DNA from 3 places in the Microbacterium sp. 01T413_2 genome. Region 2 is predicted to be linked to each of the others. Evidence: riboswitches for the same ligand, from Rfam matches in the RefSeq annotation. Region 2 holds a riboswitch; each other region holds the start of a gene.
The links. A riboswitch is a leader RNA that binds a small molecule or an ion and turns the genes downstream of it on or off. The one in region 2 is predicted to bind thiamine pyrophosphate.
Positions count from the first base shown of each region.

Region 1: it holds a riboswitch for thiamine pyrophosphate, as region 2 does, so the genes downstream of both, thiO (glycine oxidase ThiO) here and AC1DMN_RS03935 (ECF transporter S component) in region 2, are expected to answer to the same signal.
Region 3: it holds a riboswitch for thiamine pyrophosphate, as region 2 does, so the genes downstream of both, thiM (hydroxyethylthiazole kinase) here and AC1DMN_RS03935 (ECF transporter S component) in region 2, are expected to answer to the same signal.

Region 1 covers NZ_JBFTQL010000043.1:874-4,140, forward strand. Annotated here, with positions in the region: gene thiS (sulfur carrier protein ThiS) at 1-99, opposite strand, end outside; gene thiO (glycine oxidase ThiO) at 211-1,356, opposite strand; TPP riboswitch at 1,350-1,450, opposite strand; gene AC1DMN_RS17120 (DUF6882 domain-containing protein) at 1,544-2,275, shown strand; gene AC1DMN_RS17125 (HupE/UreJ family protein) at 2,301-3,267, shown strand, end outside.
Region 2 covers NZ_JBFTQL010000003.1:280,269-283,535, forward strand. Annotated here, with positions in the region: gene AC1DMN_RS03930 (D-alanyl-D-alanine carboxypeptidase family protein) at 1-1,329, opposite strand, end outside; TPP riboswitch at 1,567-1,676, shown strand; gene AC1DMN_RS03935 (ECF transporter S component) at 1,672-2,322, shown strand; gene AC1DMN_RS03940 (ABC transporter ATP-binding protein) at 2,319-3,267, shown strand, end outside.
Region 3 covers NZ_JBFTQL010000013.1:8,770-12,036, forward strand. Annotated here, with positions in the region: gene AC1DMN_RS08830 (bifunctional hydroxymethylpyrimidine kinase/phosphomethylpyrimidine kinase) at 1-1,035, opposite strand, end outside; gene thiM (hydroxyethylthiazole kinase) at 1,032-1,898, opposite strand; TPP riboswitch at 1,889-1,982, opposite strand; gene AC1DMN_RS08840 (HoxN/HupN/NixA family nickel/cobalt transporter) at 2,039-3,010, opposite strand; gene AC1DMN_RS08845 (urease accessory protein UreD) at 3,000-3,267, opposite strand, start outside.

The sequences.
Region 1 (3,267 bases), on a different contig from region 2:
GACCTGCGCCACCAGGTCGAGCAGAGACGATCCGGCCGCGACGGCACGCGGGGCGCCGTTCAGCCGGATCGTGGGGGCAATGGAGGTGTCGGTCATCATCGGCCTTTCTTCGGAGGATGCGGGATACGCGGGAGGGGACCTGCAGAGGCACCGGCGAGGCGCGGGGCGCCGAGTGCACGGCGAGGTCCGGGCGCACGACGGACGAGGTGTTCAGGCGACGCTGAGAGCAGAGGCGACGGTGGCATCCGCCACGCCGGTGCCGCCGAAGCGGAACGGATCCAGCGCCGCCGAGAAGGCCGGGGCGACATCTCGCCCTTCGACCAGGTCCGCACCGAGCTCAGCGGCCAACGGCGTCAGCAGCACGCCATGCCGGTCGAACCCGGTGGCGACGACCAGCCCGGGCGCGACACGGCCGAGCAGCGGCACGGCGTCGGGGCTGCCGGGGCGAGCCCGGGCGAGCACCTCGACGACCTCGCACTCCGCGATGCCGGGCAGGATCCGCTCCGCGTCGCGCAGCAGCGCGAGCACTCCACCGGCCTGCACGCCCTCGACGCCGCCCTCGCGCACGGTGGCGCCGAGCACGAGCTCGCCGTCCTCGCGCGGCACGAGGTACACGGCGGAGCCCCGGACCAGTCCGCGGACCGTGTGCGTGAGCAGCGGGCGGATCGCATCCGGCACCCGCAGGCGCAGGATGTCACCCCATACGGGCCGCAGCGGCAGCCGCGGCACTCCGTCGATCAGCGTCGCACCCAGGCCGGCGGCCACGAGCACCTCGTCGGCAACCGCGCGTTCGCCGGATGCCGACCGGATCCCGGTCGCACGTCCGGAGCCGGGCTCGCGTTCGACGGCGGCCACCGCGTCCAGGCGCACCCGCGAGCCGAGCTCGGCGAGCAGCGCGGCAGTGACCAGGCGCGGGTCGACCTGATGATCCTCGGAGACGAGCAGTCCCCCGGACACGGCGGGGGCGAACGCGGGCTCGAGCTCCCGCGCCTCCGATCCGGTGATCCTCCGCACGGCGCCTCCGCGCAGCGTGGCGAGTTCGGCGAGCGTCGCCCGGTCAGCGGCGTCGACGCCGACCGCCAGTGTGGCGGTGCGGCGGTGGCCTGTGCCGAGCCCGGTGCGCTCCTCGAGGGCGGCGACGAAGGCCGGGTACCGCGCCGCCGCCTCTGCCAGCAGCGGATGCAGGGCGTCCTGACCCCAGGCGAGCTCGGTGGTCGGAGCGAGCATCCCGGCGGCGGCGCGGCTCGCCCCCGCCGCCGGGGCAGGGTCGAACACGGTCACCTCGTGCCCGCGTCGAAGCAGTTCGGAAGCGCTGGCGAGGCCGATGATCCCGGCGCCGACGACGATGATGCGCATGGCTGTGCCCTTTCCTACGACGGTATGACCCGTATCAGGTTCAGCGGTCGGCACGTGGCCCTCTCAGCCCCTCTGGGCTCCCGCGGACCCCTCCACCCTAGGGGGTCGTGACGACGGTGATGCACCGATGCCGCCTCCGTGACGGCGCGACTGGCGCATTCATAGGCCTGCGCGGCAGGATGAGGGCATGACGTTCCCCGCCCTCGCGCCCCTCGCCGACCGCGCCGCGCTGTTCGCCGCCCTCCGCCAGGACCAGCTGGTCACCGCGACCGCCGCCCTGGGCGAGCACCGCTGGGACGTCGACCTTGCAGCGGGCACCCTCACCTTCACGTCGGAGACCGATCCGAGCCGCCAGCTCGTCGCGCGGGCATCGCTCGTCGCCACGATCGCCCCGGGACCCCGTTCGCTGATGTGGGCCTGGGCACACCCGCAGGGCGGATCCGATCCGTCCGTCGCCGGCCTCCGCGACTACGGCACGACCTATTCGATCGATGCGCTGTCCAATCCGGAGCTGCCGTTCCCGGCCGAGATCGACGCGGACCTGGACGGCTGGATCGCCGGTGCCGCGCATCAGGTCGGCGCGATCGCCGAGGAGATCACCGGACGCTCGCCGTACTACTCCGCCCCGGTCGGCAGCGGCACGCGCGCCGTGTTCCTGCTGGACGCAGCCCTTCCGCCGCTCACGGTCGCCGACGCTGTCGTCGCCCTGCCTCGGATCCTGTCCGAGCTGACGCTCTCCGACGCGCGCTCCTCCGTGTGGGATCTGGCCCGGCTCGCCGGCTGGAACATGCAGTGGGCCGATGAGGCGTACTCGGCGGCGGTCGTCAGCGATGCGAGCGGCAGCGCCACGTTCCGCTTCGACGAGTACGCCCGGATCGCGGGCATCGAGTCGCAGCTCGGGCAGGCCCCGCAGGCCTGATCCGGAAGTTGCGAAGCACCCGGAGATGCGCTCGGCCTCGCGCGTCGCGGTGGCCCTCGCCGTCGCCGTCGCCGCGCTGCTGCTGTCCGCCGGCCCGGCCTGGGCGCATGTGACCACGGTCGCGTATGCCGACCTCACCGCGACCGGCCCGAGCGATGTCCGAGTCGAGTTCGACCTCCAGTACGAGCTGCTCAGCGCGTCCGCCGCCAAGGCGCAGGACGACCCCGCGCTCTTCGCCACTGCCATCGAGCACCCTCGGCCGGGCGCGGAGAACCAGGTGCTCGCCGACCACGCCGCCGCCATCCTCGCGTACACCACGAAACGATTCACCGTTGCGGTCGACGGCGGCTCGGCCTGTGCACCGCATCCTGACGGCCCCGCGGTGTTCCACACCAGGGACGCGACCGATTACGCCCGTTTCGGGATCCGCTATGCGTGCGCGGCCGGCCACGGCGGCGCGTTGGTCGTGCACAGCACGCTGTTCCCCGACGCCGAGGGCATGGTCAGGGACACCAAGACGATCGTGACGTACGCGATCGACGGCCGCAGCGGCAGCGCCGCCCTCGACGCCGCGCACCCGCAGTTCTCGACGGCGCAGCCCTGGACCGCGCGCTTCGCCGAGTTCTTCCTGCTCGGCGCCGAGCACCTGCTGACCGGGATCGACCACATCCTGTTCCTCATCGCGCTCATCATCAGCTCGCGCCGGCTGCGCGACGTGGTCCTCGCCGCGACCTGCTTCACCCTCGCGCACTCGATCACGTTGCTGCTCGCCGCGCTCGGGCTCGTGCACATCGGTGCGAATCTGGTCGAGCCCGCCATCGCGCTGTCGATCGCCGCCGTCGCGGGCTGGCATCTCTGGGAGGAGCGGCTCCGACGCGCGGCGCGACGACGAGGCGAGCCGGCGCCGCCGCCGTCCCGCTCGGCCTCGCTCGTGCGACTCGGGATCGTGTTCGGTTTCGGCCTCGTGCACGGGCTCGGCTTCGCGACCGCGC
Region 2 (3,267 bases):
GCTCTTCTGCTTCAGGATCCCGGCGATCACCGGGTTCTTCTCGGCGATCTGGCCGAGCTGAATGAGCGCGCGCGGGGTTGCGACGTTGCCGAAGTCGAAACCGGAGGGCGTGACGACCGTGATGTCGCCGAGGTCGTGCTGGCGCAGCCATTGGTTGGCGGCGGCGGCGTAGTTCTCCTCCGTACCCCAGACCTCGCGGGCGAGCCGGTCGGCGTAGTTGTTCGCGGAGCCGAGCAGGATCCCCTCGTAGAGCTGGTACTGGGTGAGGGATCCGTCCACAGGCACGTCGAGCGCGGACTGATCCTGCCTCAGGTAGCTCAGGTAGTCGTCGCTGTCGGCCTGGGTGAACGCGAACGACGGACCCTGCTCGCCGGGCTTGAGCGGAAGCTTGTCGAGCGAGGCGAGCACTGTCACCAGCTTCGTGATGCTGGCCATCGGCACCTGCTGCTCGGCCGAGGCGATCGTGCCGATGCCCTCGACGCCCACGGCGGCGCTGCCCGTGGCAGGCCAGGCCGCAGCCGCCGCAGGGGCGGCGGCCGGCTGGAACTCGACCGCGGAGGCGACGGGCTGCACGGCGTTCAGCGGCCAGAGCGCGGTCGTGGCGCCGTACGCCACGATCACGGCGAGCACTCCGACGAACGGCAGCAGCACGCCGGGCCGGACGAGGGTTCGGTGCGGGGCGTCGTCGAGCAATGACCGGGAGGGAGCCGTCGCGGCGGCCGTACCGGTGCCCACCCGGGCCACGTCCACCCAGGTGAGAGCGGCGGTCGGGGTACGGTCGGGGCCGCGGACCAGCCCTGCGGAGGGCAGCGGTCGCACGGGGGCGACGGGGGTCCGGTCGGCATCGGTGCCGGCGGCTGCCTGCGGCACGGAGGCTGGTTCGGTAACGGCGGTCCGACCTGCGCCGACGGCGGGGACGAGGGGCGTCGGCTCGACGATCGGATCCTCCGGCAGCGCGGGCGGCGCCGACTCCGACGGTGCGGTCGGTGCCGACAGGGCGGGCGGTGCGATCTCGATGGCCGGATCCTTCTCGGCGACCGCCGACTCGGAGGTCGAGGCCGACCCAGAGGGAACCGCATCCGTCGCTCCTCCGAACAGCGATGCGGAGGGGGTCGACTCGGGTGCGGGGAACAGCGGTGCGGCGGGAGGGACGTCCTGCGCGGGGAACAGCGACGCGGATCCGCTCCGCTCCGGCGTCGTCGAGAACAGTCCAGCCGGCTCGACCGCGGTCTCGTCGATCTCCGTTTCGGTGCCCTCTGCATCGAGTGCGTCAGCGTCGACGATCTCCGGATCGACCTGGGCGGCCCCCGGACCGTCGTCATTGTTCACCCCCCTACCGTATCGGGCGCCCCTGTCAACGGCGGGTATCCTGCGCGGGTATCCTGCGCGTTCGGGCGGTCCGGGAGGCCGGGGCGATCACGACGCGGTCAGGGCGATCCGCCCGCTCGAGACCGCCGCAGGATGACCCTCCGCGCGAACCGAGGGCATCCGGCGACAGCGCAGGGGATGGGCTGCGTCGCACCACGACGAGGCGGTCGCCGCCACTTCCTCACGGCGCTAGAATGGGCGGATCACCACGGGAGTCCGGCGAGCCGGGCTGAGAGGGAGCGAATCGCGCTTCGACCGTCGAACCTGATCCGGATCATGCCGGCGCAGGGAGGAGTTTCCATGATGCACACATCCGTCCGCGCGTCCGAGACGAACGCAGACAGCACGCAGAGCCGGGGCCTCGGCCGTCCGGGACTGTGGCGCTGGCGCGTCGTCGACATCGTCGTCGCCAGCGTGATCGCCGTCGCGTGCGCCGGCGTCTTCCTGCTGTGGGACATCGTCCACGTCGGACCGAGCGCCCTGCTCACCCCGCTGCTTCCCGGCCTGCAGGAACTGCTCGCCGGCCCGTGGCTGCTCGCCGGAGTGCTCGGCGGTCTCATCATCCGCAAGCCCGGTGCGGCGCTGTACACCGAGCTCGTCGCCGCGGTGATCGAGTCGCTCGTCGGCAACCAGTGGGGCCCGCTGACGATCGTGTCGGGGCTCGTGCAGGGCCTCGGCGCCGAACTCGTGTTCCTGGTCTTCCTGTACGCCTCGTGGCGGCTGCCCGTCGCGCTGCTCGCGGGAGCCGCCGCCGGTCTCGCCTGCGGCATCAACGACCTGATCCTGTGGTACCCCGGATCCGGGACCCTGTTCATCACGGTCGCGCTGATCTCCGCCACGGTGTCGGGCCTGATCGTCGCGGGCCTCGGCGGGTGGCTCATCACGCGGGGCCTCGCCGCGACGGGCGCCCTCAGCCGCTTCGCCTCCGGGCGTTCCGCGGCTGCGCGGGTGTGAGCGCGGCACGGCCAGGAACGCCCGCGCGGCTCGAAGCGCACGGCTGGGGCTGGCGCTACGCCACCCGGCGTCGCTGGGCGATCCGTCACGCCTCCGTCCAGATCGAGCCGGGGGAGCGCGTGCTGCTGCTCGGCGCTTCCGGATCGGGCAAGTCGACCCTCCTGCAGGGCCTCGGCGGCGTGCTCGGCGGCGCCGACGAGGGCGAGGCCGAGGGAGCGCTGCTCGTCGACGGGGTCCCGGCGGACCGCGCCCGCGGCAGGGTGGGAATGGTGCTTCAGGATCCGGACACGCAGACGATCCTGGCTCGCGTGGGCGACGACGTCGCCTTCGGGTGCGAGAACCTCGGAGTTCCGCGGGCGGAGATCTGGCCGCGTGTGGACGCAGCCCTCGCCGCCGTCGGGCTGGACCTGCCCCTCGATCGGCCGACCTCGGCGCTGTCCGGCGGGCAGAAGCAGCGGCTCGCGCTCGCCGGCGTGCTCGCGATGCGTCCGGGGGCGATCCTGCTCGATGAGCCGACGGCGAACCTGGATCCCGCCGGCGTCGCCGAGGTGCGTCGCGCGGTCGGCTCGGCGCTGGACGCCACCGGGGCGACCCTGGTGGTGATCGAGCATCGCATCGACGTGTGGATCGACCTCGTCGATCGCGTGATCGTGCTCGGCACGACGGACGACACGACGGTCGTGATCGCCGACGGCGACCCGCGCGCAGTGCTGGAGGAGCGTGCCGACGAGCTCGCCGCGATGGGCGTGTGGGTGCCGGGCATCGACGTCGCGGCGCGGGCCAGAGCGCTGGTCCGCGCGCCGTCGCCGTCACCGGAGGCGCCCACCGGACCCGTCTCCGGACCGCCATGCCGTGGTCCGGGTCGCGCGGCCGGCGAGCGCGGCGCGGGCGGCGACGGCGGCGAGGAACTGCTCCGCGCCGACGGTCTCGTGGTCGGCCGCGCGA
Region 3 (3,267 bases), on a different contig from region 2:
GACCGGATCCAGCACGACCGTGGGCGGGCGGTGCGCTCGCAGCCACGATTCGACCTCCGCGATGACCGCGGCCTCTGCGAGCATTCCGATCTTCACGGCGTCGACCCGCACGTCGTCGCCGATCGCGTCGAGCTGGGCGCGCAGGAATGCGGCGGGCGGGACGTGCACGGCCCGGACGCCGCGGGTGTTCTGCGCGGTCAGAGCGGTGATCGCGGCCATGCCGTAACCGCCGTTCGCGGCGATCGCCTTGAGATCCGCCTGGATTCCCGCGCCCCCGGAGGGGTCGCTGCCGGCGATCGAGAGCACCCGCGGCACGCCGCCCGCACCCCAGGCCCGCAGCAGCGTGCGCGCCGCGTCCCGAGGATCCGGGGCCGCGCACAGTGCGGACACCACGGCGACGCCGGCCGCGCCCGCCGCACGCAGGGCGGCCACATCCTCACGGCTGATGCCGCCGATCGCGACGCACGGCAACGAGCTGGCCGCGGCGAACGCGGCGAATCCGGCCACGCCCAGCTCCGGCGGGTGGTTGCGCTTGGTGGTCGTGGGGTGGATCACTCCCACACCCAGGTAGTCGACGGTGCCGGCCGGCAGCACCGTCGCGGCTTCGAGGTGCGCCGGCTGGTTCGCCGTGAGGCCGACGATCGCATCGGGGCCGAGCACCGAACGGGCGACGAGGGGCGACACGTCCGACTGGCCGATGTGGATGCCGTCCACGCGCGCGCCGCGGCGCCGCGCCTCCACGACGGCGTCGAGCCGATCATCGACGACGAGCAGCGCCCGCCCCGCGATGACCTCGGAGAGCTCGACGAGCTGCTCCACGATCGCGGCGTCATCGGCGTCCTTGTCGCGCAGCTGCACGATCCGGACACCGCCCGCCACGGCGGCGTCGACCACGGCGGGCACTCCGCGTGCACCGCTCAGCACGGGGTCCGTGACGAGGTAGAGCGCAAGGTCTTCCGCCGTCAGCCTTCGCCGCGAGGTCGCCTCGCGGGTGCCGGCGTGGCGCGGCGCGGTGGCGACGTCTGCGAGCGTCATGCCGTGGCCTCCGCCGTCTCGATCGCCACGGCCTCGACGCGTGCGCGCGCCGTGAGGGACTCCGGCCGGATCGCCGCGAGCGCGTCGAGCAGGGCGACGGCGAAGGATCCGGGACCGTCGGATCGGGAGGCGGCGTCCTCGGCGGCCAGCGTGTAGACGAGGGTGGCCGCGGAGGCGGCGACCAGAGGGCTGTCGCCGGTCTGCCGCGCAGCCCCGAGGAAGRCGGCCATCACCGCACCCAGCGCGCAGCCGCCCCCTGTGACACGGGTGAGCAGGGCATCACCGTTCGCGATCCGGATCTCGTGCTCGGCGTCGACGAGGAGGTCGACGGGGCCCGATACGGCCACCGCTCCCCCAGTGCTCCGGGCCACTTCGCGGGCTGCGCCACCCGCCGCCTCGGTGCCGTCCAGTGCATCCACGCCGCGTCCGCCCAGGCTGCGGCCGGCGAGGGCGAGGATCTCCGACGCGTTGCCGCGGATGAGGGTGGGACGCAGCGCGAGCAGGTCCTGCGCCAGCGCGGTGCGCACCGGCAGCACGCCGACCGCGACCGGATCCAGCACCCACGGCGTCCCCGCCGTGCGCGCACCGCCGACGGCCTCGAGGCTCGCCGAGCGCTGCTCGGGCGTGGGCGTGCCGAGGTTGACCAGGAGCCCGGACGAGATCGCGGCGAACATGCCGGCTTCGCCCGTGATGTCCACCATCGCGGGAGCCGCGCCGAGCGCGAGCAGCACGTTCGCCGTGAAGCCGGTCACGACCGAATTCGTGATGCACTGCACGAGCGGGGGCTCCGCCCGCAGCTTCGTGAGAAGGTCCGCGGCGGATTCCACCGTGGACTCGGACGACAATTCCAGACGCGCGTTCATCGCGACATCCCTTCGCTAGTACGACCTAGATCAGGTTCGACGGGTGTGATCTCAGCCGCGGATGCGGCACCCCGTGTCACTGCGGGCCAGTCTAGCCAGGCGCCTTCGCCTCGCACGCCTCGCGCGCGGCGAAGGCGCGGTCAGTCCAGCGGGGACCGCTCTGCGGACCGCTGTCCGTTCACGACCCCGGCCCACGCTGCGGCGGCCGCCCAGAAGACGATCAGCAGCCCGGTCAGGACGAACCCGAGCGCGTTCAGATCGAGCTCGCCCACGGCGCGCGCGAAGCCACTCGGGTGCGGCAGGCTCCGCAGCGCCACCCCCGCGAGCTCGGCGACGCCGATCACGAGCGCGACGACGATYGACACGCCCGTCACCAGCAGGTCGTAGCGCCGCATCGCCCGCTCGCGTCCGGTCGAGCCCCACGAGTATGCGCGCCGCGACATCGCCCCCTGAGCGGAGTCCAGCAGCGACATGCCCGCGGCGAACAGCACCGGGAGGATCAGGATCATCCGCCACGGCACGGCACGGGACGCTGCGGAGCCGGCGAGGGCCAGCAGACCGATCTCCGTCGCCGTGTCGAAGCCCAGGCCGAACAGCAGGCCCACGACGTACATCCGCGACGGTCGGTCGATCACGGCGTTGAGCCGGCCCACCAGCGCCCATGCGGGACCGCCGTGCCGATGATCGCCGGGCCGGCGACGGCGGCGCAGGGCGAGGATGTTCGCCCCCGCGATGACGAGCAGGAAGACGCCCGACACGACCGGACCGATGACGCCCGTCCAGACCTGCAGCGGCGAGTCCGGATCCGAGATTCCCGCGGCGAGCGCGCCGACACCTAACGCCAGTAGCACGCAGAGGACCGAGACGACGCTCGCGTGACCGAGGGAGAACCACAGGCCCACGCCCCGTGCCGGGCGCCCGCGCGCGAGGAGCTGCCGCGTCGTGTTGTCGATCGCGGCGATGTGGTCGGCGTCGAACGCATGCCGGAGTCCGAGCAGATACGCGGTGACCCCCAGCCCGATGCCGAGCGGAGATCCCGCGGACAGCAGCAGCGCACCCCATCCGAGAACGTGCAGCGCACCGACGACGTATGCGGTCGGGCTAGGCCTCATGGATCAGTTCCTTCCGCAGCGCGCCCCACCCCGTGCCGAGATCGCCGAGATGCGCAGCGTCGACGACCGATCGCACCACCAGCCCACCGCGCTCGGGGCGCAGCACAGCCATCCCGCTCGTGCGCCAGGGGGGATCCTGCTCCGCGGACTCACGCCCGATCAGAACCACGCTGTCGAGCACGCGGTCGGCACCGAGGATTCCGGGGATCGGGAAGCGCCCGTCCACGTCCAGGTGCTCGATCAGCACGGGCGCGCCG